DNA from 4 places in the Sinorhizobium arboris LMG 14919 genome. Region 2 is predicted to be linked to each of the others. Evidence: predicted binding sites of a transcription regulator. Region 2 holds the regulator's gene; each other region holds the start of a gene.
What was found. The regulator PhoB, encoded in region 2, activates phosphate uptake and scavenging genes when phosphate is short. The targets are predictions, from matches to a motif close to TGTCATNNANCTGTCAT.

Region 1 (7,467 bases), 3.3 Mb from region 2:
CTTGGATCACGATGATTTTAGGTCGGGTCGACGTGAAATCATGAACGTGATCGATTCAAAGAGCTAGAGCGGCAGCGCCGTCTCTTCGACGGCAGCACTCGGCCTGACGTCAGAAATCGGTCGTCATCGAAACCTTCACGGTCAGTGGCGCACCTTGCGATATTGTCCCGTAGCTTGCGACGCCCGACCAGTAGTCGAGATCGAAGACATTCTCGACATTCGCGCGGAACGTGACCGGCCTTTCCTGGATCTCGGTCACGTATCTGGCGCCGAGATCGAGCCGGGTCCATGAGGGGATTTCCTGGGTATTTGCCGAGTTTACAAACTGCTCGTCCGTGTGGATGACGTTGCCGGCGAGCGTCAAGCCCGGCATGAACGGCGTATCCCACTCCGCACCCAGCCTGACTTGCAGCGATGGCACGCCGATCGGCGTGTTGCCGCGGTTTGCGGCGTTGTTCGTTTTCGTCAGTTCGCCATGAATGAAGGTCACGCCGCCGAGGACCCGAACGTCCTGGGTCACCTCTCCGAACACGCTCAACTCCACGCCGCGATTGCGCTGCTCGCCGCCTTCAGCAAAGACGCCGTTTGCGCCAATCTCGCCGGATGGCTTTTCGATCTGGAAGGCGCTGAGCGTCAGCGCACTGCGCCCGAGGTCGATCTTGGTCCCGATCTCATATTGCCTGGACCTGTAGGGAGCGAGCGTTTCCCCCGCATTGCTGGCTTGTTGCGGTGCCGTGTCGCCAACACCGAGGCCTTCGATGTAATTGGCATAGAAGGCTACGTTCTCCCATGGTTTGACGACGATGCCGGCAAGCGGGGTAAATGCGCTCTCATCGGAGAATGAAGCGATCGCGCCGGTGCTGGGGTTGTAGTTTTCGGTGTCGATCTGCTGCCAGCGACCACCGAGCGTCAACAGCACGCGATCGTCGAGCATCGACATCGTGTCGGAGAGGGCGAAGCCGTAGAACGTATTCTCCGAGAGCCTTGGCACGTGGCCGGGTCGCGGCACATCCTGTTCGGGACGTGGAAGCGGATCGTACAGGTTCGTCGGTTGCGCGGTTCCGGAGTTCGAGCCGCGCGCGAGCGTCTGCCGGAGGCCGCTGACCTGGAACGTCACGGTGTGTTCGACCGCTTCCGTTTCGAACTCCGCACGCACGCCTGTCTCCGCCGTGAGTCGGTCGATATCGAAGATGAAGTTTTCCGGCGTTATGCTGACGTCGCCTGCGGCGTTGAGAAGCCGGGGAGTGCCGAAGAGCCGCTCGACGCGTGAATTGCCTCCGCCGGCGGCGGCGAAAATCGTGACGGCGTCGCTTACGTCATATTCGACCCGGCTCAGCCACGACAGGTCCTCGGTCTTCGCCCACTCCCATGGTTCCTGGACGTTGGAGCGACCGTCCGGCGCGTCGGGAATATCAAAGCTGCCACCGGGGAAGAAGGGGCGAAGCGGCGCGTCGATATCCTGCCGCTGCCCGATGACGTCCAGCGTTGCCCTGAAGTCTTCGCCCTCGTAATCGAGCGCCAGCGCCCCCACCGCTACGTCCAGTGACTGGTTGTCGATCGCCGTATCGCCGCCGTGATAGCTGCCGTTGAAGCGCATGCCGAACTGCCTCTGGTCGCCGAACCGGCGGCTAACGTCGACGTGCCCGCCGCCGTAGAGATCCGAGGCATAGTCTGTCGTGACACGGGTCAGGTCGACGTCTGCCGCGCGCTTCGGGACAATGTTGATAGTACCCCCGACGCTGCTGTTCGGCGAAATGCCGTACAGAAGCGCAGTCGGACCCTTAAGCACCTCTACCCGCTCTGCATAGTCCGTGAACAGGCGGTAGGCCGGAGCGACCCCGAATACCCCATCGAAGGCGATCTCGCCGAAGTTGCCCTCGTTCAGCGGGAAGCCTCTGACATAGAATGAGTCCAGCATGCCGCCGGAGGCGTGCGTGCTCGTGACCGACGGGTCATTGGCCACGACGTCAGCCGCCGTTCGCGCGCCCTGGTTTTCGATTGTTTGCGCCGTGTAACTGGTAATATTGAACGGCGTGTCCATGAAGTCGCGGTTGCCGAGAAGCCCGACGCGGCCGCCGCGCGCCACCTGTCCCCCGGCATAGGCTTCCGGCTCGGCGCCGATCGTCCCGGTCGAGGTGCCCGCCTTCACCTCGATGCGCTCCAGCACCGTCGCATCTTGCGCCAATGCGGCGCGGCTTACCGTCGCCAGCAACACGGCCAGCACCCCAACACGTAGTTCCATACAAAGCCCCTCGCAGAATGACGACCAAAGCAAACGGCTCGTCTCGGATAGAGCTGGTTCTTTGGCTCAATGGGCTGTTAAATAACTTGACTTAATTTGTCAACATATTGATCGCATATTTGACCACTCACTCACCGGCAGCTGCAAAAAGAACCGGTATTTCGGACAGCTTCGCAGATGAATCGGCTATTACCTGAGTACTTTGCGCATCTCGATCGAGGTCGGGCGGGTGAAACCCGGATGGGCGGTTCGCGCCGTCTCCGCGAAACCCCAGGCCGCGAAAGTGGCCTTATTTCCGGCGAGTTCGACGCGTGTCTGAAGCCTCAGCGCAGGCAGGCCCAGATTTCGAGCCGTCTCCTCGGCGGCGGCCATGAGCATCCGCCCTATCCCCTTTCTCTGGAAGTCCGGAGCGACGGCGAGCTTGCCGATGTAGAGACACTCCGCTTCCGGCCTGCAGAAGATGCAGCCCAGTATCTCTCGCCCGGCGACGGCAGCGAAGGCGATCTCGTCTCTTGCCTTCCGGCTGAGGGACGCCGCCGTCAGCCAATGCGCCGAAGAGGGCGGATCGATGCGGCCGTCCATATAGGCGAAGGACGCCCGGATCAGCGACAGCAGCTCCTCGTAACGATCGAAGCTCTCGTCGATGCGGACCGTCTTCATGCCTTCCTCAACGCGTGCCGCGCCGATAGCGGATCGTGTTGAACTGCGCAGCCAGCGCATCGTAGAGCAGCAGACGGCCTATGAGCGGCTCGCCGATACCGGTGAGAAGCTTGATCGCTTCCATCGCCTGCAGCGTGCCAATGACGCCGGTGAGAGCGCCGAGGACGCCGGCTTCGGCGCAGGTCGGCACGGCGCCCGGCGGCGGCGGCTCCGGGAAGAGATCGCGATAGGAGGGATTCGGGTGTCCCTCGGCGTCGGTCTCATAGGGCTTCAGCACGGTGACGGAGCCGTCGAAGCGGCCCACGGCCCCGGTGACGAGCGCCACGCTTGCCGCCTCGGCCGTATCGGCGGCGAGATAACGCGTATCGAAATTGTCCGATCCGTCGACGACGAGATCGTATTGCCGGAAGAGCGCATCGGCGTTTTCGGGGCCGAGCCTGAACGCGTGCGCCACGACCCTCACATGCGGGTTGAGGGCGTCGATCGCTGCGGCCGCGCTGTCGACTTTCGGCCGCCCGATATCGGCGGTGGCGTGGATCACCTGACGCTGCAGGTTCGATAAGGAGACCACGTCGTCGTCGACGATCCCGAGCGTGCCCACGCCGGCGGCTGCGAGATATTGCAAGGCCGGCGCCCCGAGCCCGCCGGCGCCGATGACGAGCACCCGCGCGGCTTTGAGCTTCTGCTGCCCGGGCCCGCCGATCTCCGGCAGCACGATGTGGCGTGCGTAGCGCGCAATCTCCGAAGGAGCGAGCGTCGCATCGGTCGTCATAAGCGTCTCCATGTTATTTTCGCGGACGGCGCTCTATGTCACCCCGAAACGCGGCCGTTGGCAACGGCCAGATAGTGCGCGCGCTCCCCAAGCGCGTCGAACATCGTCCGGTCGGTACCCGTCATGAAGGCCTGGCCGCCGAGTCCGTCGACCAGATCGAAGAGGGCAGCGCGGCGTCCCTGATCGAGATGAGCGGCGATTTCGTCGAGCAGCAACACCGGAGCGTGGCCGGTCATATCGCCGACGAGCCGCGCATGCGCGAGCACCAGGCCGACGAGCAGCGCCTTCTGCTCGCCGGTCGAGCAACGCTCGGCTTCGATGTCCTTTTCCCGGTGGCGGATCAGGAGATCGCTGCGGTGCGGCCCGTCCAGGGTGCGGCCGGCGGCCGCATCGCGGGCGCGGCTTTCGGCAAGCATTGCCAGATAGCGCTCTTCGAGCTCGAAGGCGGGAATGCCGGCACAGTCGTCGAGAAAGCCGGCGAGCGACAGGCTTGCGGACGGAAAGGTTCCATCGCTCCGGCTTCGCTCGACGAGAGCCGAAAGGAGACCCAGCATCTCCTGGCGGGCGAGCGCCATGGAGATGGCGAGCCCGGCCATTTCGCGCTCGATTGCCGACAGCCATGCGGGATCGGGCCGGAATTCCGAGAGGAGCCGGTTGCGGCTGCGCATGGCGCGGTCGAACTCGCTGGCGCGCCGGCCGTGCTCGGGATCGAGCGACAATACCAGCCGGTCGAGAAAGCGCCTGCGATCGGCGGAAGGGCCGGTGAAGAGGCCATCCATCGCCGGCGTCAGCCAGAGGACCCGGAGGTGATCGGTGAGTTCGTCGACGGTCCGGGCCGCAGTGCCGTTAAGTCTCAGGCGGCGTGACTGCCCCTCCTCGGTCCCTTGCGTTCCCGTGCCGATCTCCACCGACCCTTCCATGCCGTGAACGATGGCGAAGACCGAGAAACCATCAGGCGCGCCGACGCGCGCGACATCCGCATAGGCAGCACGCCTCAAGCCCCGCCCGGGTGAAAGAAACGAGATCGCCTCCATCAGATTGGTCTTGCCCGCGCCGTTCTCACCGGTCAGCACCACATGGCGCTGATCGAGGTCGAGCGCCAGCGTTGCATAATTGCGGAAGTCGCTCAGTTTCAGGCGTGTGAGAAAGACCTTCTGGGGCATTGCGGGTCCGAATTCGAGGTTGCCGTCAGGTAGGACGAAAGCCGGGCCAAGGCAAGACGAAAGGGCGTCCAGCGCCTCTCCTTCGCCAACCGGCACCGTCTGCGTGAAGTGTCCGGGTCGGACCATTCCGCGGAATCCCCTGTGGGAAAGCCCTTCATTTCGGTTGCACCGGAACTTTCCCCCAGGGCGCGAGTACAATATGACAACTTCGTGACAATCGACAGTTGGATGGATCGCTGATGCTCGGCCTGTTTCGCAAGCTCCTCCCCCGGGAAGACCGTTTTTTTGACCTGTTCGCTGATCATTCGCGCACTGTCATGGGTGCGGCGGAGGCGCTGAATGCGCTGCTTGCCGGCGGGCCTGAGATCGAAAGCCATTGCGATCGCATCGTCGCCCTCGAGAACGAGGCCGACGAAATCACCCGCGAGGTCCTGCTGGCGGTTCGCCGCAGCTTCATCACCCCCTTCGACCGTGGCGACATCAAGGATCTCATCCAGTCGATGGACGATGCGATCGACATGATGCACAAGACGGTAAAGACCATCCGGCTCTACGAGCAGAAGAGCTTCGATCCCGGCATGCAGGCCATGGGTGCGGCGGTCGTCGAGGCTGCTCACCTCATTGCCGAGGCCATTCCGCTCCTCAACCGGATCGGTGCCAATGCTCATCGCCTCAGCAGCATCGCCGAGGAGGTGACGCGCGTCGAGGGTCGCTCCGACGAACTGCACGAGCACGGGCTGAAGGATCTCTTCCGGCGCCACGGCGCTTCCAATCCCATGGCCTATATCATCGGCAGCGAGATCTATGGCGAACTGGAAAAGGTCGTCGACCGCTTCGAGGATGTGGCGAACGAAATCAGCGGCATCGTGATCGAGAACGTCTGATGGATCCGACGCTCGCCTTCCCGCTGCTCGTCGGGCTGATCGCCGTCGCGCTGTTCTTCGACTTTCTCAACGGATTGCATGACGCGGCCAATTCGATCGCGACCATCGTCTCGACCCGCGTACTCCGGCCGCAATATGCGGTGTTCTGGGCGGCCTTCTTCAACTTCATCGCCTTTCTCTTCTTCGGGCTGCACGTCGCCGAAACGCTCGGGACGGGCATCATCGATCCGGGTATCGTCACGCCGCAGGTGATCTTCGCGGCGCTGATGGGCGCGATTATCTGGAACATCGCCACCTGGATCTTCGGAATTCCGTCGAGCTCCTCCCACGCGCTCATCGGCGGCCTCGTCGGTGCCGGCCTCGCCAAGACCGGTTTCAGCTCCATCGTCTGGCAGGGCCTCCTGAAGACGGCCGGTGCCATCGTCATGTCTCCGGGCATAGGCTTCGTTCTGGCCCTGCTTTTGGTGCTGATCGTCTCCTGGCTGTTCGTTCGCCAGACGCCCTTTGCCGTCGACAGCACCTTCCGGGTGCTGCAGTTCGTTTCCGCTTCTCTCTATTCGCTCGGCCACGGCGGCAACGATGCGCAGAAGACCATGGGCATCATTGCCGTGCTTCTCTTCTCGCAGGGCTATCTCGGCTCGGAATTCTACGTGCCCTTCTGGGTGGTCATCACCTGCCAGGCGGCGATCGCACTCGGCACGCTCTTCGGCGGCTGGAGGATCGTCCACACGATGGGCTCGAAGATCACCAAGCTCAACCCGATGCAGGGCTTCTGCGCCGAGACGGGCGGCGCCATCACGCTGTTCGCCGCGACCTGGCTCGGCATTCCGGTTTCGACCACCCACACGATCACCGGCGCGATTATCGGCGTCGGGGCGGCGCGGCGCGTGTCCGCGGTGCGCTGGGGCCTCGCCGGCAATATCGTCGTTGCCTGGGTGATCACCATGCCGGCGGCAGCGTTGATCTCGGCGCTTTGCTATTTCGCCGTTGACCTTATCGCCTGAAGCTTTTGCCGGGCACGCCGTTGGCTTTGCCGGCGGCCGGGAGTATATTTCCGCAAGCTAATGGAATTGCATCCGGGGAAGAGTGAACTTCCATCGTATCTGGGGAGGAAACGATGACGGACGTCGAGTGGACGATCAAGGGTCGCGAATTCATCCATTGCAACTGCGCCTATGGCTGCCCGTGCCAGTTCAACGCACTACCCACTGAGGGGTACTGCCGCGCGATAGCCGTCGTCGACATCGACGAGGGAAATCATGGCGAAACGCGGCTCGACGGCCTGAGATGCGGCATGATCGTATCCTGGCCCGGTGCGATTCACGAGGGCAGGGGCGCGGTGGTTCCGATCATCGACGAGCGCGCCTCCGACGAACAGCGGGAGGCGCTGCTGCGGATCATGAGCGGTCAGGACACCGAGCCGGGCGCCACCTTCTTCCAGGTCTTCGCGACGACTTTCGAGACCTTCCACGATCCGGTTTTCGCGCCGATCGATTTCGAGATCGACATCGAGAAGCGCTCGGCGCGTGTCAATATTCCGGGCTGGATCGAGGCCCGCGGCGAGCCTATCGTCAATCCGGTGACCGGTGAGGAGCACCGCGCCCGCATCAACCTTCCGCACGGTTTCGAATACGACCGCTGCGAGGTGGGGCGCGGCTGGGCCGAGACGAGCGGGCCGTTAGCACTTTCGCTGGCGGATTCGCACGCCCACTTCGCCAGACTGCACATGACCGGAAGCGGCGTGGT
Region 2 (7,467 bases):
TGATCAGGCCGTCCTCGACGCTGCCTTCGATGTCCTCGTCACTCAATCCCACCAGCACGTCCCTGATCTTCTCGCGCGAGCAGCTGCAGCGATCATAAACGGCCTGCGGTTCATAAACGCGAACGCCGCGCTCATGGAAGAGGCGGTACAGCAATCGCTCGGTCCCGACGGTCGGATCGGTCAGCTCATCGGTGTCGATCGTCTCGACCATCACCTTGGCTTCCGCCCAGAGGTCGTCCTCGTCGAAAATGTCCTCGCCGTCTCCGTCGCCGTCACCTCCAGGCAGATCCGGCTGGCGCATCCGGTCCGGGGCGTCGGGCAGGAACTGCGCGACCATGCCGCCGGCGCGCCAGCGATGCCGCGGCTTGCCGTTCTCGTCCTTATCGAGAAGCTCGGCAACGGCGAGGCGCACTCTGGTCGGTATCTGCTCCGACTGGCGGAAATAGGCGCCGGCGATCTCCTCGAGCGTCGCCCCGTCGAGCGCAACGACACCCTGATAGCGCTGGGTATGCGCGCCCTGGTCGATCGTGAAGGCGAGGACGCCGTTGCCCAACAGTTCGTGAGGCTGAGCGCGTCCGCTCTTTTCGGCAGCGGCGAGCGCGTCCTCATCGTAGCGGGCATAGGCGCGGACGCGGTCCGGCGTCGAGAAATCCGCAACCACGAGGTCGACCGGCCCATCGCCCTGTGTCTGGACGATCAGCTTGCCTTCGAATTTCAGCGACGTTCCGAGCAGGACCGTCAGCACCACGGTTTCGGCGACAAGCCGCGCTACCGGAAGCGGATAGCTGTGCCGCTCGAGAATGGCATCAAGCATCGGGCCAAGCTGTACGGCGCGGCCGCGCACGTCGAGTCCCTCGACCTGAAAGGGCACGACCTGATCGTCACCGGCAAAATCGAACTCGCCAAGTCCCGGCGCTGTTTCTGTCATCGCTTGCTCCTTGCCTCGACCATGATCGTCCGGATTGCGTCAATCCGGGATTGTGGTCATGACCTTTCCAAAAAACTCTTTACGGGATGCGCACGGAAACCGCTCGCTTCCCCTTCGTGTCGGCACGGCCGCCCAAGTGCACCGGCGGGCACCGGTACAACCGTCCGCCATTCCATTTGATCCCGTCATGGACGAATTTCTCCGCCGGCACGAGCCTGGAAACGCCTTGAGTTTCCAGGTGGGCGATGCCCGGCGTGGGCGGCTGACCGATTTGAAGATCGGAGCGCCCGCTCCCTACAACGCCGCGCATCCTGTCCGACGCGCAAAGATCGCTGTAGCACTTTGACCTGCTGCATGCTTTGTCCCTGAATCGGCTAGGATTCGAAGAAACATGCAGTAGATCGTGTCGTATGGAGCCGATTTCAAGTGACGCCCAGGCACTGCCCGCCTCTACCCCTCAGACCACGCCCATGCACCAGGCGAGGATCGACTTCTGCGCGTGCAGCCGGTTCTCGGCCTCGTCGAAGACCACGGATTGGGGACCGTCAATGACCTCATCTGTTACTTCCTCCCCGCGGTGCGCCGGAAGGCAATGCATGAACAGGGCGTCCGGCGCCGCGTGCTTCATCAGCGCGCCGTTGACCTGATATGGCTGGAAGACGTTGTGCCCGCGGGCGCGATGCTCCTGGTTCATCGAAATCCAGGTGTCCGTGACGACGCAGTGGGCACCGGCAACCGCCTGCTCCGGCTCGTGGCTGAGCAGGACCTCGGCTCCGTTGTTGCGCGCCCAGTTCAGGAACTTGTCGTGCGGTTCGGAGCCCAGCGGCACGGCCATGTTCATGCGGTAGCCGAAACGCGCCGAACCTTCGATCAGCGAGTGGAGCACGTTGTTGCCGTCGCCGGTCCAGGCGATCGTCTTGCCTTTGACCGGGCCCCGGTGCTCCTCGAAGGTCAAAATATCGGCCATGATCTGGCAGGGATGCGTATCGTCGGTGAGCCCGTTGATGACGGGCACGGTCGCATGCTCTGCCATCTCCAACAGCCGGCGGTGGTCGGTCGTGCGGATCATGATCGCATCGACGTAGCGCGACAGTACCTTCGCCGTGTCGCCGATCGTCTCCGCTCGGCCGAGCTGCATTTCGGTGCCCGACAGAAACAGCGTCTCGCCGCCAAGCTGGCGCATGCCGACATCGAAGGAAACGCGCGTGCGGGTGGACGGTTTCTCGAAGATCATCGCAAGCATCTTGCCGGCAAGCGGCTTCTCGGCGGTCCCTGCCTTGGTCGCCGACTTGCGGACGCGGGCATCGTCGATGATGGTCCTGAGGTCGGTGGCCGTCATGGCTGAGAGATCGAGGAAGTGTCTGGTCATGCTGCCTTTTGTCCTGTCGTAGAATCCGTTTGTCGATCCCGCTCGGGTCGGTTCGAACCGAAGCGTTCGGGCGCTCAAGCCGCGGCGTTGCCGCTCTTCCCGCGCACCGCTTCCGCGGCGCGCTCGAGCCGCGCCAGACCTTCGCGCGCCTCGGCGGCGGTGGTGATCAGCGGCGGCAACAGGCGCAACACGTTTTCGCCGGCCGGAACGGCGAGCAGTTTCTCGGCGCGAACTGCCTTCAACAGGTCCGCCGAGGGCACCTTCGCCTTGATGCCGAGCATCAGCCCGTCGCCGCGGATTTCCTCGATCACATCCGGAAAACGGTCCTTCAGCGAAGCAAGCCCCTGACGGAAGACGAGAGCCACCTCGCGCACCTGATCGAGAAAGCCTTCGGCAAGAACCACGTCGAGCACGGCGTTTCCGACCGCCACGGCCAGCGGGTTGCCGCCATAGGTCGAACCGTGCGTGCCCGCCACCATGCCGGCGGCCGCCGCTTCAGTCGCAAGGCAGGCGCCGAGCGGAAAACCGCCGCCGATGCCCTTGGCGACCGCCATGATATCCGGCGTGATACCTGCCCATTCATGGGCGAAGAGCTTGCCGGTGCGCCCGACCCCGGACTGGACCTCGTCGAGGATCAGAAGCAGGCCGAACTCGTCGCAGAGTTCGCGCAGTCCCTGCATGAACTCCTTCGATGCCAGCCGAATACCGCCCTCGCCCTGGATCGGCTCCACGAGGATCGCTGCGGTTTCGTCATTGATCGCGTTCTTGACTGCCGCGATGTCGCCGAAGGGAACCTGATAGAAGCCCGGCGCCTTCGGTCCGAAGCCTTCGATGTATTTCTGTTGCCCGCCGGCGGCGATCGTCGCGAGCGTGCGACCATGGAAAGCGCCTTCGAAGGTAATGATGTGGAATTTCTCCACGTGCCCCTTGGCGAAATGATAGCGCCGTGCGGTCTTGATCGCGCATTCGAGCGCCTCCGCACCCGAATTGGTGAAGAACACACGGTCGGCGAAGGTGACCTGGGTCAGCCGCCGCGCAAGGCTTTCCTGCCCCGGAATCTCGTAGAGATTGGACAAATGCCAGACCTTGTCGGCCTGCGCCTTCAGGGCTTCGACGAGATGCGGATGAGCGTGGCCGAGTGAGTTCACGGCGACACCGGCTGCGAAGTCGAGATAGCGGGTGCCATCGTCGGCGATCAGCCAAACGCCTTCACCTCGCTCGAAACGCAACGGCGCGCGCAGATAGGTGTCGTAAAGCGGCGTGGTTGCGGTCATGTCGAACTCTCCTTCATTCCGGCAGCAGCTCGGGTTCTTCGGCCCGGTAAAAATCAAAAATGCCGCCTCGCGGCGGCGAGAGGCACTATTCCCATTTCGCACCGCAATGTCAACAAAACCAAGGTTTGCAGGCGCTTGCAGATACCGATTCCGAACCGTGAAAAAATCGCGCCTTGGGACTTGCAAAAATGCAACGCTCCGACAGCAAGTTGGGGAAAACCACGAAATCGATTCGGCGCGATTCCGGCGACTCTTGCCACGGAGTCACCCTGCCGGTAGGTTAATATTCAATTACTAGACGCATGCGGCGGACCTAGTCACCAAAAGTATTATCGCGTTGAATCTTCGGGCTTTTCCCGGGGAGCGGTGACGGATTCCGCCATCCCAACGCCGAGAACGGGGAGTGCAGAGATGAACTGGACTGACGAGCGGGTCGAGAAACTGAAGAAGCTGTGGTCGGAGGGCCTGAGCGCCAGCCAGATCGCGGCGCAGTTGGGCGGCGTCAGTCGCAACGCGGTCATCGGCAAGGTTCACCGCCTGAGCCTGCCCGGTCGCGCCAAGGCCGGCGGAAATGCGACCGCTGCTGCCCGCCCCAAACGGGCGACCTCCGCGCCACGCGCACCGAACTACGCCGCGCGTTCGGTAACGCGCACCGTGACCCGGACTGCCGGCGCGACAGCGCTCAAGGAAGAGATCGCAGTCGACCTGGCGATCGACCAGGAAATGGAACTCGACAGCAACATCGTCGTGCCGATGTCGCGGCGGCTGGAACTCACCGAGCTTACCGAACGCACCTGCAAGTGGCCGATCGGCGATCCGCTCAAGGAAGAGTTCCACTTCTGCGGCAACGAATCTCCGGAAGCCTCTCCCTATTGCACCTATCACGCCCGGCTCGCCTACCAACCCTCCGCCGAGCGCCGGCGCATGCGCTAGATCACGATGATTTTAGGTCTGGTCGACCTGAAATCATGAACGTAACGGTTTCCGTGCGAAGTGCGCAGTTTAGTTCAATGCATCAGAGCGTTTCGCCGCTTCAATGAAGCAGTGGACCGCTCCCAGGCGCACTCGACAACGAACAAAATGGGGCCGGAAGGGCCCCTTTTTCTTGCCATGTCGCAAGCCGGCACGGGCGACATTGGACGCACAGTCCTCAGCTTTCCAGCGAATAGCCCGCGCCGCGCACCGTCCGGATGACGTCCGGCATGTTGGAGAAGTTCAGCGCCTTGCGCAGACGTCCGACATGGACGTCCACGGTCCGTTCGTCGACATAGATGTCATGTCCCCAGACGCCGTCCAGAAGTTGCGAACGGGAAAAGACGCGTCCCGGTGAGGACATGAGGAATTCCAGAAGCCGGAACTCCGTAGGGCCCAGGCGCACTTCACGGCTGCGGCGATGGACCCGGTGCGTCTCCCGGTCGAGCTCGATGTCGCCGCAGCGCAGGAGCGTCGACAGGACCTCCGGCTTCGCTCGCCGGAGCATCGCCTTGACCCTCGCCATCAGTTCCGGCGTCGAGAAGGGCTTGACCACGTAATCGTCGGCGCCGGTGGCAAGGCCCCGCACCCGTTCGCTTTCCTCGCCGCGCGCCGTCAGCATGATGATCGGCAACCGTTCCGTTTCCGGCCGCTGGCGCAACCTGCGGCAGAGCTCGATGCCGGAAACTCCGGGCAGCATCCAATCGAGAATGAGAAGATCGGGCAGGCGCTCCTGCAGGCGGATTTCCGCCTCGTCGCCGCGAAGGATCGTATCCACCTCGAAGCCTTCCGCCTCGAGATTGTAGCGCAGGAGAACGCTCAGGGCTTCCTCGTCTTCGACTACGGCAATCTTCGGCAACATTCAGTAGGACTCCTTCCTACGCACGACGACCGTCATGCCGCCGCGCCTGGTATAGGCCGCGCCAGGGCGGCCGGAACAAAATTCTGCGTAGGCACCGGATGCCGTGCGATTTCAGTCCGTCACGGAACCCAATGTCGACGTCATGTCGTCCTTCGGCCGTTCGCCCTGCGGTTGGGCGCCTGTCGCCATGTAGTAGATCGTTTCCGCGATGTTGGTCGCGTGATCGCCGATACGCTCGATGTTCTTGGCGCAGAAGAGAAGATGCGTGCACGGCGTGATGTTGCGCGGGTCTTCCATCATATAGGTCAGCAATTCCCGGAACAGCGAAGTGTAGATCGCGTCGATCTCTTCATCGCGCTCGCGAATGCTGTTCGCCTTTTCAGGTGAGCGCGAGGCGTAAACGTCCAGGACCTCCTTCAACTGAACGAGCGCGAGCTCGGCCAGGTGTTCGAGGCCGCGCGCGAGCTTGCGCGGGATGCCGGACCCCGCAACGGCGATCACGCGCTTTGCCGTGTTCTTGCCGAGGTCGCCCACGCGCTCCAGGTCGGCCGCGATACGGATCGAACCCATGATCTCGCGGAGATCCGACGCCATAGGCTGGCGTTTGGCAATGGTGACGATCGCCTTCTCGCCAATCTGGCGCTCCGCGTCGTCCAGAATCGCGTCATCGGAGATCACCTTCTGGGCCAGGGCAAGATCGGAATTGACGAGAGCGCGGACGGAGTCCGCAACCATCTGCTCGGCAAGCCCCCCCATCTCGGAGATGCGTCGCGTCAGATATTTCAACTCTTCGTCGAAGGCGGACATGATGTGTGCGTGAGACATATTCGTTTCCTCGGGACACGCGCTGTTCTGAACGGGCTCGGTCGATCTTAAACCGGGAGGGGCGGAAAAGCGCGCCCCTCCGCCATCAGCCGAAGCGGCCCATGATGTAGTCCTGGGTGCGCTGATCGTCCGGGTTGGTGAACATTTTGTCGGTATCGTTCTCCTCGACGAGATTGCCGAGATGGAACATGGCCGTGCGCTGCGAAACACGCGCCGCCTGCTGCATCGAGTGGGTGACGATCACGATCGTGAAATTTGCCCGCAATTCGTGGATGAGTTCCTCGACCTTCGCGGTCGCAATGGGGTCGAGTGCCGAGCAGGGTTCGTCCATCAGGATGACCTCAGGGCTGACCGCGACGGCGCGGGCGATGCAGAGGCGCTGCTGCTGGCCGCCGGAAAGGCCGGTGCCCGGCTCCTGCAGCCGATCCTTCACTTCGTTCCAGAGTCCGGCCTTCTGCAGGCTGGTTTCCACGACCTCGTCCAGTTCGGCCTTGGTGCGTGCCAGACCATGGATGCGCGGACCGTAGGAGACGTTGTCGTAGATCGATTTCGGAAACGGATTGGGTTTCTGGAACACCATGCCGACGCGGGCACGCAGTTCCACCACGTCGATCGACGGATCGTAGATGTCGTCTTCGTCCAGCGTGATCCTGCCGGTCACGCGGCAGTTCTCGATCGTGTCGTTCATCCGGTTCAAAGTGCGCAGGAACGTCGATTTGCCGCAACCGGAGGGACCGATCAACGCCGTGACCGTATTCTCGCGGATGTTGAGGTTCACGTCGAAAAGCGCGCGCTTCTCGCCGTAGTAGACCGACACATCCTTGCCGATCATCTTGTAAGGCACCGTGTTCATTTTCTGGTCAAGAGCCTCTTCGACTGCAGCTTCCGACATGATGTTCATAGTCCTTACCCCACTACCAGCGGCGCTCAAAGCGACGCCGCAAGAGAATTGCCCCGAGATTCATGACGATGAGAAAGATCAAGAGAATGATGATCGCTCCCGAGGTACGCTCAACGAAGGCACGCTCGGCCTCGTTGGCCCACATGTAGATTTGTACCGGCAGCGCCGTGGACGGCTCGAGGGGCGACCCCGGAAAGTCGACCACGAAGGCGACCATGCCGATCAGAAGCAGCGGCGCCGTCTCGCCCAGCGCATGGGCGAGGCCGATGATCGTGCCGGTCAGGATGCCGGGCATGGCAAGCGGCAGCACGTGATGGAAGATGGTCTGCATCTTCG
Region 3 (7,467 bases), on a different contig from region 2:
CGCTTGCCTGCAGACTGTTTTGCAGCTCAGCCGAGCCGGTGGATAAGACGGCAGACATTGGAGCGATGCACGGCGACCGCGCGCCCGGCGAGTTCCATGCACAGTTCGCCCATCGGCAAGTCGCCGTTGTGCGCCAGGCGCTGGCGGATCCTAATTCCCATGGTGTTCAGCTTGCCGTCATACATTGCCCTGCCGCAGCGGTGCCAGCGACCCGGTCGCGCGTTTGAGCTTCACGAGAGAAACGCGGCGATGACGCGGCGGGTGGGTATGCCTCCTCAACAAACGCAATGACACGACTGCGCAAAACAAGTGGATGTGATTTGCCCCTTCCGCGCAAAGCGAGGGAATGCGCTGAATGTGGGAGCCTGTCATGAAAGCGTAACAAAGGAGCCCTAAAGAGAGACCTAGACATCTGGTTATTTAGTATAGTTTCTGTCCCGCTCCTGTTGCTGCGAGAGAATTTTGATGTTTTTCTTATCAAGAGCCTTCCGTAGCGCCTTTACCTTATGGGCAATCCTGACCGTCGTCTTTGTTGCGACCCGGATCACAGGCGATCCCACATCATTTCTCATTCCTCCGGAAATGCCCGAAGAGCAACGCGTTGAGCTTCGGGCGAAGCTCGGCTTGGACGATGGGATTCCCACGCAGTATCTGCGGTATGGCGAAGCCATTATCCGCGGAGACTTCGGGCAGAGCTTTTTCTCCAATAGACCCGTCGTCGAACTTTTCATGGAACGGGTTCCCAACACCCTCCTTCTCACCGTGCCAGCTTTCCTTTTGTCCGTGACGATCGGTTTGGCCGCCGGTCTTGGGGCCGCCCTGCATCACAATGCATTTTTTGATCGTTCGCTCACAACTGCGACAGTGGTGTTGCAGGCCATTCCAAATTTCGTGGTCGGCATCGTCGCCATCCTGGTCTTCAGCCTTTCCCTTAAGCTTCTGCCGAGCGGCGGAATGGGCACTTGGAAACACCTTGTTCTGCCGGTAATCACCCTTGCCGTTGCCACGTGCGCAAACATATCGCGCCTCGTTCGCAGCAGCATGCTTGAGGTCCTGTCGCAGGATTATATGCGTTATGCGCAAAGCAAAGGGCTAAGCCCAGCCCTCATCGTGCTGAAGCACGGCCTCAGGAACGCGATCCTGCCCGTGCTCACTATTCTCGGTCTCCAAATCGGCGGTCTGGTCGCGGGCGGCGTCGTTACTGAATCTGTGTTCGCCTGGCCTGGCGCTGGGCGCCTCGTGATCGAGGCTGTCATGAAGCGTGATTTCGCGATGCTTCAGTTCGGAATCCTGGTTTTCTCCGCAGCAATCATCGTCGCCAATCTTCTCGTAGATGTGGCCTACGGCTTGCTGGATCCGCGGGTGCGTGGGAGGTAATGATGAGTATCGACGTGCGTGCGCCGCAGCCGATGGCCGAAGAAGCCATGGAAGGCCCTGCGGCTTTGGTCCGGAACGGCCGCCTGCACTCGGCGGCAATCGTCTCCTGTTTTCTCCTGGGGGTCGTGGCGGTCCTGGCAGTTGCCGCTCCCGCGATTGCTCCATACGGTATCGCCGACCAGAGCCTTTTAAGCCGATTGCGAGCACCAGTGTTTTCTGGCGGCACGACCGAATACCTCCTGGGCACTGATCACCTCGGGCGAGATGTGCTTTCTCGTCTACTTTTTGCGACGCGCACCACACTGCTTATCGCTGGCGCCGGAGTCCTAGTCGGTGTCGTTACGGGGACCATAAGTGGATTGATCTCCGGAACCCTTGGAGGATGGATCGATCAATCCTTCATGGCCGTGGTCGACGCGCAGGCCGCTGTGCCAGTCACCTTGGTGGCTCTGACTGCGGTTGCTCTCGTCGGGACCCAGCCACTGATTTTGATTCTGATCGTCGGTCTGGCCGATTACTACAAATATGCTCGCGTCGTCCGCGGTCAGGTGATCGCCCTGAAAAGTCGAAGCTTCATCGAAGCCGCTCGATGCTCAGGAGCGTCACCCTGGCGCATCGCGCTACGTCACATTCTTCCCAATACGCTCTCTCCTGTCATCGTTCTGGCCAGTTTGAGCTTCGCTGAGATCGTCGTTCTGGAATCTTCACTATCGTTTCTTGGCGTTGGTGTTCAGCCCCCGAACGTTTCCCTTGGATCGCTGCTCGGCGAGGCGCGAAACTATCTGATCACCACACCATGGCTGGCGATCCTTCCCTGTGTTGTCATCGTCGCGATTACACTTGCAGCATCCCTGATTGGCGATTGGCTGCGCGACAGCCTCGATCCCCGAAGCCGTGCATGATCGCGCTGCTGAAAAACCTTCCTGCAGGAAATTCTGAACTTCACCATTCTTGGAGACACAGATGCGAAAACTGCTCTTAGCCATCGCTATTCTGCTGCCGACTTTCGCGGCCGCCCAGGAAGATGCGAGGCCGCCACTCACCGTCGGCGTCAACACAGTCCGTGCTAACTTCGATCCCGGCCTGGCGCTCGGAAACGTCGACATTCCGATCACCTACAACGTGTTCGACACGCTGGTCGCGAGGGATTTTTCAAAAAGCGAGGACCGCACGGCATATGAGCTCGTGCCCGGCCTCGCCCAGAGCTGGAAACGGATCGATGACCGGACGATGGAGTTCTCCCTTCGGCCGGGCGTGCAATTTCACAACGGACAGCCTTTTACGAGTGCCGACGTCAAATATACTTTCGACCGAATCCTCGATCCCGCTTCGGACTACGTCAGCGCCAAGAATCTTCTCAAGGTCATCGAACGGGTTGACGTTGTCGACGACCTGACCGTGAGGATCATGACGAAAGCCCCCAGTCCCATCCTGCTTCATCTCCTGGCGTACCACACCAGCGATATCGTGCCGAAGGCCTATTTCGAGTCCGTCGGCAAGGCGGGCTTCGGACAGAAGCCGATCGGAACGGGTCCATTTGCTTTCGTCAAACTCCAGCCAGACGAAAGTATGGAGCTTAAGGCCAATGATGCCTATTTCCGCGGCCGCCCGACCATCTCCACACTGACCTTCAAGGCCATTCCCGAGGTTTCGGCGCGAATAACGGCTCTCGCGAATGGCGAAGTGGACATCATCAATAGCCTGCCGCCGGACCAACTTGCGGCTATCCAAAATCTTGGTTGCTGCGAGATCCGCAGCACCATGGCGAACCATCACTTCATCCAGTACAACACCTACAACCCGGTGATGGCCGACAAGAAACTGCGTCAGGCCCTCAATCTTGCAATCGATCGCCAATTGCTCGCGAACGCCCTGTGGGATGGCAAGGCCACCATTCCGCATTCGGCGCAGTATGAGGCATGGGGACGCGAGCTTTACAATCCCGATCGCCCGACCCTAGCTTACGACCCCGACCGTGCTCGTCAGTTGCTGAAGGAGTCGTCATACAATGGCGAACCGATCAACTACGTGACACACCCCGTCTACTACACCAACGGTGTCCCGGTCGCCGAGGCAGTCGTAGAAATGTGGAAGGCCATCGGTGTCAATGCCAGCGTAAGAGTTGATGAAGGGTGGAGCAAACTCAAGAAGGAGGATCCGGTTCTCACCGTGAAGAACGGCTCGGACTGGGTGGTACCGACCGATCCCGCGGTGACCCTCTTTATGACCTGGTCAAAACGTCTCTGGAAGGACGAGGCGCGTTTCGACGAACTCGCCGAACAGGGTGAGACGAGTCTCGATGCAAAGAACCGTTACGATGTCTACCAGAAGATGGTCGACCTCTTCGAGGAGGACGCGCCGGGAACCTATCTCTACCGTGCGCCGGATTTCTACGGCGTGAGGTCCGGTGTCCAGTGGCTCCCGAACACGGAGTACACGATGGATTTCCGTCCCGACAACGTTCACTTGGCGCAGTGAACCGTCAGAAGCCCCGGCAACCAGGTGAGACCAGGATGAACGAGAGCGAACTCCTCCGCGTCGAAAAACTGCGCACCCACTTCCACGCGCAAGGTCGCACTGTCAGGGCAGTCGAGGATGTTTCGTTCTCGGTTCAACAAGGAAGCACAGTTTGTCTTGTCGGAGAGTCCGGGTCGGGCAAATCAGCGACTGCCTTCTCCATCCTGAATCTCATTCCGAAGGCGCTCGGGCGCGTGATCTCGGGGAAGGTCCTCTTCAAGGGAGAGGACCTTCTCCAGGCTCCGCCGCGACGGCAAAGGAATATCCTGGGCTATGATATTGCCATGATATTCCAGGAACCCGCGGCGGCGCTCAATCCGGTCTACACGATTGGCGAGCAAATCGCAGAAGTGCTGCGAGCCCATGCCAAATGCGGTTCACATGAAGCCCGTCGGCAGGCGAAAGCCTTGCTTGATCGCGTGGGCATTGCCGATGCCGAACGGCGGCTCGACGATTATCCGCATCAGCTCTCCGGCGGCATGCGGCAAAGAGCAATGATTGCGATCGCGCTTTCTTGTCGTCCCAGTTTGCTCATTGCCGATGAACCGACCACAGCGCTTGATGCAACCGTCCAATCACAAATTCTCGGTCTCCTTCACGATCTGCAGAGGGAAACAGGAATGGCGCTGCTGTTCATCACGCACGACCTCAGCGTTGTCGCAGAAATCGCTGACCGGGTTTTGGTTATGTACGCCGGCAGGGTCGTCGAGGAAGGCGGAGTGACCGAGATATTCGACAACCCCCGCATGCCCTATACGCGAGCCTTGCTGAGCGCGCGCCCCGGCCTGAATTCCGACGCCGGATCGTCGCGCCGGCTATCTGCCGTAGCCGGCAGCCCTCCGGATCTCGCAAACCTCGCCAGTGGATGCTCATTTCATCCGCGATGCAGGTATGCCGCCCGCGATTGCTTCAACAGGATGCCGGAACTTGAAGACGTTGGCGGACACAGGATTCGTTGTCTCCAATGGCGCCAGATCGAAGCTGCCACTGCAAAGCCGGAGGTTCTCGTATGAATGCTCATGTTAGCCTTCTTAGCACCCGGGAAATCGACGAAATGTCGAGCCGTGCTCCAGAAACCTCTTTGCTCGAGGTGAAAGATCTTCGCGTGCATCTACCGCTGCGCTCCTTCTCGCCGTTCAGTCCAAGACGGACCATAAAGGCCGTTGACGGGATATCACTTTCGATCGCCGCCGGCGAAATCGTCGGCCTGGTGGGCGAGTCCGGATCAGGCAAGACGACTTTGGGTCGAAGCTTGCTGCGGCTTGTGGAGCCGAGTTCGGGCCAGACACGATTTAACGGGGTCGACCTCGCTACATTGTCGCCGCCCGAAATGCGCTCCTTCCGGCGGCACATGCAGATGATATTTCAGGATCCCTTTAGCAGCCTCAATCCCCGAATGACTGTCGGGGAAGCCGTCGGTGAACCTCTGTCCATCCATCATGGTCATCTGACAAAGCAGGCGCGGACTGATCGGGTCGGCGAACTCTTGGAGCAAGTCGGACTATCTCGCGCACACGCCTTCCGTCATCCGCACGCATTCAGTGGCGGGCAACGTCAGAGGATTGCCATCGCTAGAGCGTTAGCCACTGATCCAGACTTCATCGTCGCCGATGAACCAGTGTCGGCTCTTGACGTGTCGGTGCAAGCTCAGATCGTAAATCTGCTTCTTAATCTCAAGGATAAACTAGCGCTTACGATCCTGTTCATCTCGCATGATCTGCGGGTTATCAGCCATATCGCTGATCGCGTAATCGTCATGTATCTCGGGAAGATCGTTGAGGTTGCTCCGCCCGCGACGTTTCGGAGTGCGCCCGCTCATCCTTACACCGAAGCCCTTGTTTCGGCGCTACCCGTCGGCCATCCAAGCCTTCGCAAACCACGGGCAGTCCTTAAAGGCGAAATTCCAAGCGCTGTTACACCTCCCTCCGGCTGCGTCTTCAGAACGCGATGCTCTCTCGCCAGCCCGGAATGTTCACAAATCGCGCCAAGCCTTCGGCAAGTCGGTCCAGGGCACTGGACCGCATGCATACACCGTTAGACTCACTCTCGTCGAGATAATATCCATGTACTCCATTTCCCGATCGGCCGCTTTTCGGTATCCCTGCATATGATTTATCTGTCATTAGCGGGACAAAGTTTGTGAGTGAATTCCAGCAGATACGTGGTGAGCAATGAAGCGTTGGGAAATGGTTCGCTCTTCTATCCTCAGCGACATCGATGCCGGTGCCTTCGAGGACGGGCGGCTGCCGGGCGATCTCGTCCTGGCGGAGCGCTTTGGCGTCAACCGCCATACAGTGCGCAATGCGATCAAAGCGCTCGAATCCGAAGGGGCTCTTCGGGTTCAGCATGGGGTAGGGACCTTCGTTGCCGAGGATTTCATCTCTCACCGGTTGGATAAGGATCCGAGGTTCACTTACAAACTCCTCGGCCAGAACAAGGCGGTAAAGCGAGAAATCCTGTCAATCAACCATGGCTCCGTCGAAGCGGATATTGCGAAGCACTTGGGCGTTGCGCCCTCCGCGCTGGTCACCGAAGTCAGGTCGATTTCGTTTATCAATGACTGGCCTTTGGCCACAGGATCTTCGTATTTCCCTCTCGATCGGGTTCCGGGTCTCGCGACTGCGTTCGAAGGGCTGAACTCCTTCACCGCCGCGCTAAAGCGCTGCGGTGTCACCGAATACAGAAGAAAATGGACCCGGATAACCGCGCGCAGGCCCACGCCGCAGGAGGCTCAACTGCTGCGGATATCGTCGTCCAGCCCAGTCCTTTTTGAGACAAATGTCGACGTCAATCCAGACGGCCTGCCGATAAAATACGCGCTCAGCGTCATCCGAAGCGACAGATACGAATATCTCATCGAAGCTGAAGGCTAGCCGCGAGCTTTTTGGGGGAAACCCGCCCCCAAAAGCCGCAGATCGTCATGAAACTGTTGCGATAGAAGTTTATGACGCCCGAGTTACCTAGATGTCTAGGTGACTCACTTCGGAAAATCGAGGCAGTGAACGACAGTGCGACATGAAATTGAACAACGGCAGCGATGGATGGCCATTCTTGCACGAGCGAGCCGCGAGGAACTTGAGCTGGCTTACGCCGACCTCGCAGTAGATTTGGATTTCAGATGGTTGCGGATGCCGGAAAGCGGTCTGGCTCTCGTGCGCGGGCGTGCTGGCGGAACAGGCTCGCTGTTCAATCTGGGCGAGGTCACGATGACGCGATGCGCACTCAAGATGTCGGATGGAACGACCGGATTCGCTTTCATCCTTGGTCGTGACCGGCGTCGTGCGGAACTGGCCGCAATCTTCGATGCCGTGCTGCGAAGGGCAGATGAGAAAGCCGCCAGTGCTCTCCAGTTCGTCGTCAAGATGGGACAGGCGCAAGCGGCTCGACGTGAGCTCAAGAGCCGCAAGGCGGCTTCCACAAAAGTCAATTTCTTTGCAATGACGCGAGGCATGAGTCCGGAATGATCGAGGTTATGGACAAGGCCGGGATCGAGCCCGGTTTTGCAAATCCCGTTTTCGACAGCCAGGATACGTTTCGGCGCATCCTGGATGCTTGTGCCTATGTCGGACGGAT
Region 4 (7,467 bases), 810 kb from region 2:
CGGAATCATTGACCGCATGCAGGAAGCCGGGCTTGTCCGCAACGGCCGCGAGACCCGAAAGCGCCCCGAAGCCGATGGGCAGCCCCTCCCGCTCTGCGGAACGTATCTGCGGGTAAGCAGCCTCCCCTTCCCCGCGCTCGTAGATCATGACATGCGCCCGCGCGCCGCCGTCTTGGACGAGATCGACCTCGTTGGCAGTCGCGAACAGGTTGCGCCCGGGAATGGCCACAGCGCCCTCGGGCGAAACGCCGGAGGGCAGAAGCTGAACAAGCTCCGGCTCGCCGCCCGTATCCTTGTAGACTCCGACGATCGAGGCACGCTCGGACAGAACGAAGAAGAGCTTGTCTTCGCCGAATTGCGCCGTTTCCAGCCCTTCCGGCTCGATGCCCTTGGCCGACGAGCGCTTCTCGGGATAGTGACCGATCGAAGCAATTGCATGTTCGAGGCTTGCGCCGGATTCGTAGAGGACCTTCCCGGTCGTGTCGAAGATTGTGAATCCGCGGGATCCGCCCTCGTAGTCGCCCTCGTTGGCGATGACCAGACGATCGTCATCGAGCCACTTGACCGCGTCAGGCTCGCGCTTTCGGCCGGCCTGTTCGCCGGTGAAGGCAATCGCGCCGTCGCGCTTGGTGTCGATACCCGCGAGATCGACTGTCCCCGCAGGGAAATGCGTTTTAACGGTTGCGGATCTGCCGTCGATGATGACGATGTGGTTATTCTCCTGGAGCGTGAGCGCAATCTCATCCTTGCCGTTGAACGCAACGAATTCCGGCTCGGGATCGTCGCCGGCGATTTCGGCGAGACCGGTCAGCGTCACATGCTTGATTGTCGCGCAATCGGCGACCCCGCCCTTCAGCGACAGGATCGCGAGACTGCCTGCAGGCGGCTGCGGGATCTGTCCGTCATCGACGTCCTCGTCGCGCTCGTTCTCGATCGCGATCGCCGCAAGCGTCCGATCCTTGTTTACGGCCACCGAGTCCGGCTGGCCGCCGAGGTCGCAGGTCGCGTCCACCGTTTTCCCGACGATATCTACGACGGCGAGCACGCCGGAGGGCCTGGTGAAGCTTTCGCTCGTGTTGACGGCGACGAGGGCTTTGGCCCCGGCAACCGCGACCGAGGTCGGTTCTCCTTCGAAGGAGACGATGCCGCCTGCCTTAGGCGCCTTGGCATCGGCGATGTCGATGAAACCGATGCGCTTGCCGGGACTGTCGGAATAGATCAGCGTGTTGCCGTCAACGCTTGCAGTGATGATTTCGGCCGATGTCGGCTCGTTGCGCCCGGCACCCTCGGGTAAATTCCTGGCAACCGCAAAGGATGCGATACGGTTGAAGACCTGTTCGGCTTCAACGGCAGTCGCCGTCGATGCGGCAAGCGCCGCGGCCAATGCTGTGGTGATGGAAAATGTTTTCATCTGTCCCTCCTTGTCGCGGCACGCCATTGCGTTTCTGCGTGACGCACGCGTCCGAAATCATCGGACGGGAGGCTTTTGCAACTGTCCTGTAACAGCTGGATGACAGTGACCTTGGATTGAAAAGAGGCCCGGGTGACCGGGCCTCAATCAACCTGCCGAATGCCGCCGAGGCGGTATCGCGACAGATGGAACATGAACCAGTAGCGGACGGAGGCACCCGCCGCTCAATCGGTAAATCAGTTGACGGCGTCCTTGAGGCCCTTGCCGGCCGTGAACTTCGGCACGTTGCGTGCCGGGATGTCAACTTCCGCACCCGTCGACGGGTTGCGGCCCTTGCTGGCTTCGCGGCGCGATACGGAGAAATTGCCGAAGCCGACGAGGCGGATGTCGCCGCCGTTCTTCAGTTCGCCCTGAATGGTCTCAAAAACTGCATCAACGGCAGAAGACGCATCTGCCTTCGAGAGTCCGGCCTTGTCGGCTACGGCAGCCACGAGCTCATTTTTGTTCATGTTTCCACCCCTTTCATGCTGGTTCGAAACGACTGTCTTCATAAGGCGGGGCCGCTTGCGCATTGCCCACGTCTTGCCATTCCCAATTGCGCCTAATCCCTTGGAATGCAAGGGTTGCAGCGTGCTTTTACAACAAAAAAGACCGGCAGAACGCCGGTCTTCCTTGTTTTTCTGGCCGAAGGGCGCAAGCGGGACACACTTACCGCCCTGTCTGCACTGCCTCAGTGGGCGATCGAAGTGCCCGCTTCGTCCTGCGAATCAACGGACGGCAGGGCGGCCGGCTGGCTTGCCGGATCCCATTCGATGGGCTCCGGAAGCCGCAGCAACGCGTGCGCGATCACCTCGCCCATCCGCGAAACGGGGATGATTTCGAGGCTGTTCTTGACGTTGTCAGGGATGTCGGCGAGGTCCTTGGCGTTCTCCTCGGGGATCAGCACCTTCTTGATGCCGCCGCGCAGAGCCGCCAGCAACTTCTCCTTCAGCCCACCGATCGGCAGGACGCGGCCACGCAGGGTGATTTCGCCCGTCATCGCCACGTCCTTGGAGATCGGGATGCCGGTCATCACCGACACGATCGCCGTCGCCATGGCTACACCGGCGGACGGACCGTCCTTCGGGGTCGCGCCCTCCGGCACGTGGACGTGAATGTCACGCTTGTCGAACAGCGGCGGCTCGATGCCGAAATCGATTGCGCGCGAGCGGACATAGGATGCCGCTGCCGAGATCGATTCCTTCATCACGTCACGCAGGTTGCCGGTAACCGTCATGCGGCCCTTGCCGGGCATCATCACGCCCTCGATCGTCAGCAGTTCGCCGCCGACCTCGGTCCAGGCGAGACCGGTGACCACCCCGACCTGATCGTCGCGCTCGGCTTCGCCGTGGCGGAAGCGCGGCACTCCGAGATAGTCGTTGATATTCTCGGCCGTCACTTCGACCTTCTTCGTCTTGCCCTTGAGGATTTCCGTCACAGCCTTGCGCGCCAGCTTCATCAGCTCGCGCTCGAAGTTGCGCACGCCCGCTTCTCGCGTGTAGTTCTGGATGACAGCCATCAGGGCGCCATCCGTCACGGAGAATTCGTTCGTCTGGAGCGCATGGTCGCGGATCGCCTTCGGCAGCAGGTGGCGCTTGGCAATCTCCAGCTTTTCCTCTTCGGTATAGCCGGCGATGCGGATCACTTCCATGCGGTCCATCAGCGGCGCCGGAATGTTGAGCGTGTTCGCCGTAGTGATGAACATCACGTTCGAGAGGTCGTATTCCACCTCAAGATAGTGATCCATGAAGGTCGAGTTCTGTTCCGGATCGAGGACTTCAAGAAGCGCCGAAGAGGGATCCCCACGGAAGTCCTGGCCCATCTTGTCGATCTCGTCGAGCAGGAAGAGCGGGTTGGATTTCTTCGCCTTCTTCATCGACTGGACGACCTTACCGGGCATGGAGCCGATATAGGTCCGCCGGTGACCGCGAATCTCGGCCTCGTCGCGAACGCCGCCCAGTGCCATACGGATATATTCGCGGCCGGTCGCCTTGGCAATCGACTTGGCGAGCGAGGTCTTGCCGACGCCCGGAGGGCCGACGAGGCACAGGATCGGTCCCTTGATCTTGGACGAACGGGCCTGCACCGCCAGATATTCGACGATACGCTCTTTAACCTTGTCCAGGCCGAAGTGATCGGTATCCAGTACCTTTTCGGCGTGATTGAGGTCGGTCTTGATCTTCGACTTCTTGCCCCAGGGCAGGCCCAGCAGCCAGTCGAGATAGTTGCGGACCACGGTCGCTTCCGCCGACATCGGGCTCATCTGGCGCAGCTTCTTCAGCTCCGCATCGGCCTTTTCACGGGCTTCCTTGGAGAGCTTCGTCTTGGAGATTCGCTCTTCGATTTCGGCCATCTCGTCGCGGCCGTCCTCGCTGTCGCCGAGCTCCTTCTGAATGGCCTTCATCTGCTCATTCAGGTAATACTCGCGCTGCGTCTTCTCCATCTGGCGCTTGACGCGCGAACGGATGCGCTTTTCGACCTGGAGAACCGAGATCTCTCCTTCCATGAAGCCAAGTGCCTTTTCGAGGCGCATCTTCACGCTCGTCGTCTCCAGCATTTCCTGCTTCTCGACGATCTTGATCGACAGGTGGGATGCGACCGTATCCGCAAGCTTCGAGTAATCTTCGATCTGGCTCGCGACTCCGACCACTTCCGGCGAAATTTTCTTGTTGAGCTTCACATAGCTCTCGAATTCGGAGACGACCGAACGGCTCAGCGCCTCGATCTCGACCGGATCCTCGTCCGGCTCGGGCAGCACATGGGCCATCGCCTCGTAGAAATCGTCACGCGGCGTATAGCGCTCGATCTCGGCACGCGACCGTCCTTCGACCAGAACCTTCACGGTGCCGTCGGGGAGCTTCAGGAGCTGCAGCACGTTGGCAATCGTGCCGACCTTGTAGATGGCGGAGGGTTCCGGATCGTCATCCGTAGCGTTGATCTGGGTCACGAGCATGATCTGCTTGTCGGTACCCATGACTTCTTCGAGTGCACGGATCGACTTCTCGCGGCCGACGAAGAGCGGCACGATCATGTGGGGGAAGACCACGATGTCGCGCAGCGGCAGAACCGGATAGGTCGCGCTTTCAGTCGCCGGAGACGTTTTGTTCGTCATATCATTTCCTTTCCGTCCCGATTTTCGGGCCCGTTCCCGGGAGCCTCTACGGCACTCCCGGCTGTCACATTTCGTACATGAAAGTGGAGTGCAAGAGAGGCCTTTTCAAGGTACGGCGCAATCCCCGCCTTCATGGATGATCTCCGACGCTTAAGCCCGGATGCTGTTGCAAACCTTGCGACCGACCGGGATGTCGCGGCCCGCAAACGCGCATCCACTGAATCGTCGCATCATCGCGTTGTTGCGGCACTTTAGCAACAATCGATTGGTGCGATCACCATGATTTTGAACTGGAACATTCGCGGGGACGGACTTGGACGGCGCCCGCGGAGCCAGCTCTGCGCTGCCCGCTTCACCACCCCTTCGCCGGCACGATCGCAACGGCATTCCATGAAAAAGCCCGCACGCGGCGGGCTCTTCAAACAATCGTGAGCGGCTACGTCACGCTTCCTTTGATCGCAGCCGATCGGGACGACCTCGGCGCGCCGGCATGGCGCGGCGCACCGCAGGCTCAAGCCGAAACGTTGGTCTTCTCCTCGGAACGCTCCGAGTAGATATAGAGCGGCCTTGCCGTTCCCTTGACGACTTCGTCCGATATGACGACCTCGCGAACGCCTTCCAGCGTCGGCAGTTCGAACATGGTGTCGAGCAGGATCTTCTCCATGATCGACCGCAGGCCGCGCGCGCCCGTCTTGCGGACGATGGCCCGGCGGGCGATCTCGCGCAGCGCGTCTTCGTGGAAGTTCAGTTCGACGTCTTCCATTTCGAAAAGCCGCTGATACTGCTTGACCAGAGCGTTCTTCGGCTCCGACAGAATCTGGATCAGCGCATCCTCGTCGAGATCCTCGAGCGTCGCCAGAACCGGGAGGCGCCCGATGAATTCGGGAATCAGGCCGAACTTGACCAGGTCCTCCGGCTCGAGGTCGCGCAACACCTCGCCCACGCGGCGGTCCTCCGGAGCGCGCACCGTCGCACCGAAGCCGATCGAGGTCTTTTCGCCGCGCGCGGAAATGATCTTGTCGAGGCCGGCAAAAGCACCGCCGCAGATGAAGAGTATATTCGTCGTATCCACCTGCAGGAATTCCTGCTGCGGATGCTTGCGGCCGCCCTGGGGCGGCACCGAAGCAACGGTACCTTCCATGATCTTCAGAAGCGCCTGCTGCACGCCCTCGCCGGAGACGTCCCGGGTGATCGACGGATTGTCGGATTTACGGGAAATCTTGTCGACCTCGTCGATGTAGACGATGCCGCGCTGGGCGCGTTCGACGTTGTAATCGGCCGCCTGCAGAAGCTTGAGGATGATGTTCTCGACGTCCTCACCGACATAGCCGGCCTCCGTCAGCGTCGTCGCGTCAGCCATCGTGAAGGGAACGTCGATGATGCGGGCAAGCGTCTGCGCCAGATAGGTTTTGCCGCAACCGGTCGGCCCCACGAGCATGATGTTCGACTTCGCCAGTTCCACGTCGCTGCTCTTTGCCGCGTGGGCAAGCCGCTTGTAGTGGTTGTGCACGGCGACCGACAGGATGCGCTTGGCCTGCTGTTGCCCGATGACGTATTCGTCGAGGACCTTGATGATCTCCTGCGGCGTCGGAACGCCATCGCGGGACTTGACCATCGAGGTCTTGTTCTCTTCGCGGATGATGTCCATGCAGAGTTCGACGCATTCATCGCAGATGAACACGGTCGGTCCGGCAATCAGCTTGCGGACTTCATGCTGGCTCTTGCCGCAAAACGAACAATAGAGGGTATTTTTCGAGTCACCGCCGTTGCTACCGCTGACCTTGCTCATTTCCACTTCCTTCCAGCACGCCGGACACCTTCGGAAAGATATCACGGACACTCAGTTCGCCTTGCACGTCGGCTCCAGGCGCCGCCCAAGGTTCTCGGGAGTACTCACCGTCCCGGGCGGAGGCCCGATCACCGGTTGCAACGACTCTCCCTTTCAAAATCCGAATGCTATGCTCCTTGTTCCAACATAGCGTTACGGATTCATATTAACGGCTTTGCCCCTCGGATAAAGCCCCTTCGCCATTACAAATGTGTCACAATTACATCTGCGGCGACACAAAAGCCCGTGTCCGAACCTATTCCAGTCCCTCGACCGCATCGCGCGAGGTGATAACCTTGTCGATCAAGCCCCAGTCGAGCGCTTCGTCCGCGCTCATGAAGTGATCGCGGTCGAGCGTCTGCTCCACCTCTTCGTAGGTGCGGCCGCAATGCTTGACGTAAACCTCGTTCAACCGGCGCTTCATCTTGAGAATGTCCCGGGCATGCCGCTCGATGTCGGACGCCTGACCCTGGAACCCGCCGGAGGGCTGGTGGACCATGATGCGGGAATTGGGCGTTGCGAAGCGCATGTCCTTGTGGCCGGCGGCAAGCAGCAGCGAGCCCATCGATGCCGCCTGGCCGATGCAAAGCGTCGAAACCGCCGGCTTGATGAACTGCATGGTGTCGTAGATCGCCATGCCCGCCGTCACCACGCCGCCCGGAGAGTTGATGTAGAGCGCGATTTCCTTCTTCGGGTTTTCCGCCTCGAGGAACAGCAACTGCGCGCAGACCAGCGTCGCCATATGGTCTTCGACCGGCCCCGTCAGGAAGATGATGCGTTCCTTGAGCAGCCGCGAATAGATGTCGTAGGATCGCTCGCCGCGATTGGTCTGCTCGACAACCATCGGCACCAGAGCCATGGCCGTATCAACTGGATTTCTCATATCGAACCTTCATCAATCGGGACCGCATCCCTGCGCGGACCGGAATCATCGGATAAGCCTCAGACCTTACATAGAGTGTCAATGCCCTTCACTTCAAGTCGCGAACATTCGATAAACTGAATAGTCTGAGGTCCGGGGTCCAGGGCTTTTCATCGGCCGGGCGGATTGCCCGTAGAACAATTTTTCGATTCTCC

Region 1: SINAR_RS0127960 (DUF47 domain-containing protein) is a predicted target of PhoB. The motif match lies at 5,037-5,053, and genes of this name have one in related genera.
Region 3: phnF (phosphonate metabolism transcriptional regulator PhnF) is a predicted target of PhoB. The motif match lies at 6,001-6,017, and genes of this name have one in related genera.
Region 4: SINAR_RS0116105 (esterase-like activity of phytase family protein) is a predicted target of PhoB. The motif match lies at 1,500-1,516, and genes of this name have one in related genera.

Annotation. Positions count from the first base shown of each region.
Region 1 covers NZ_ATYB01000014.1:3,487,310-3,494,776, reverse strand. The annotation lists gene SINAR_RS0127980 (TonB-dependent receptor) at 110-2,242, opposite strand; gene SINAR_RS0127975 (GNAT family N-acetyltransferase) at 2,432-2,902, opposite strand; gene SINAR_RS0127970 (molybdopterin-synthase adenylyltransferase MoeB) at 2,910-3,686, opposite strand; gene recF (DNA replication/repair protein RecF) at 3,713-4,837, opposite strand; gene SINAR_RS0127960 (DUF47 domain-containing protein) at 5,077-5,721, shown strand; gene SINAR_RS0127955 (inorganic phosphate transporter) at 5,721-6,725, shown strand; gene SINAR_RS0127950 (DUF1326 domain-containing protein) at 6,839-7,467, shown strand, end outside.
Region 2 covers NZ_ATYB01000014.1:226,703-234,169, reverse strand. The annotation lists gene SINAR_RS0112205 (Hsp33 family molecular chaperone) at 1-928, opposite strand, end outside; gene argF (ornithine carbamoyltransferase) at 1,386-2,297, opposite strand; gene SINAR_RS0112195 (aspartate aminotransferase family protein) at 2,372-3,571, opposite strand; gene SINAR_RS0112190 (GcrA family cell cycle regulator) at 3,983-4,504, shown strand; gene phoB (phosphate regulon transcriptional regulator PhoB) at 4,722-5,405, opposite strand; gene phoU (phosphate signaling complex protein PhoU) at 5,517-6,230, opposite strand; gene pstB (phosphate ABC transporter ATP-binding protein PstB) at 6,316-7,131, opposite strand; gene pstA (phosphate ABC transporter permease PstA) at 7,145-7,467, opposite strand, start outside.
Region 3 covers NZ_KE386497.1:274,971-282,437, reverse strand. The annotation lists gene SINAR_RS1000000137450 (hypothetical protein) at 27-185, opposite strand; gene SINAR_RS0130190 (ABC transporter permease) at 466-1,377, shown strand; gene SINAR_RS0130185 (ABC transporter permease) at 1,380-2,279, shown strand; gene SINAR_RS0130180 (ABC transporter substrate-binding protein) at 2,341-3,855, shown strand; gene SINAR_RS0130175 (ABC transporter ATP-binding protein) at 3,891-4,907, shown strand; gene SINAR_RS0130170 (ABC transporter ATP-binding protein) at 4,949-5,932, shown strand; gene phnF (phosphonate metabolism transcriptional regulator PhnF) at 6,066-6,767, shown strand; gene phnG (phosphonate C-P lyase system protein PhnG) at 6,903-7,358, shown strand; gene phnH (phosphonate C-P lyase system protein PhnH) at 7,355-7,467, shown strand, end outside.
Region 4 covers NZ_ATYB01000014.1:1,035,850-1,043,316, reverse strand. The annotation lists gene SINAR_RS0116105 (esterase-like activity of phytase family protein) at 1-1,411, opposite strand, end outside; gene hupB (DNA-binding protein HupB) at 1,648-1,920, opposite strand; gene lon (endopeptidase La) at 2,142-4,562, opposite strand; gene clpX (ATP-dependent Clp protease ATP-binding subunit ClpX) at 5,074-6,351, opposite strand; gene clpP (ATP-dependent Clp endopeptidase proteolytic subunit ClpP) at 6,647-7,273, opposite strand.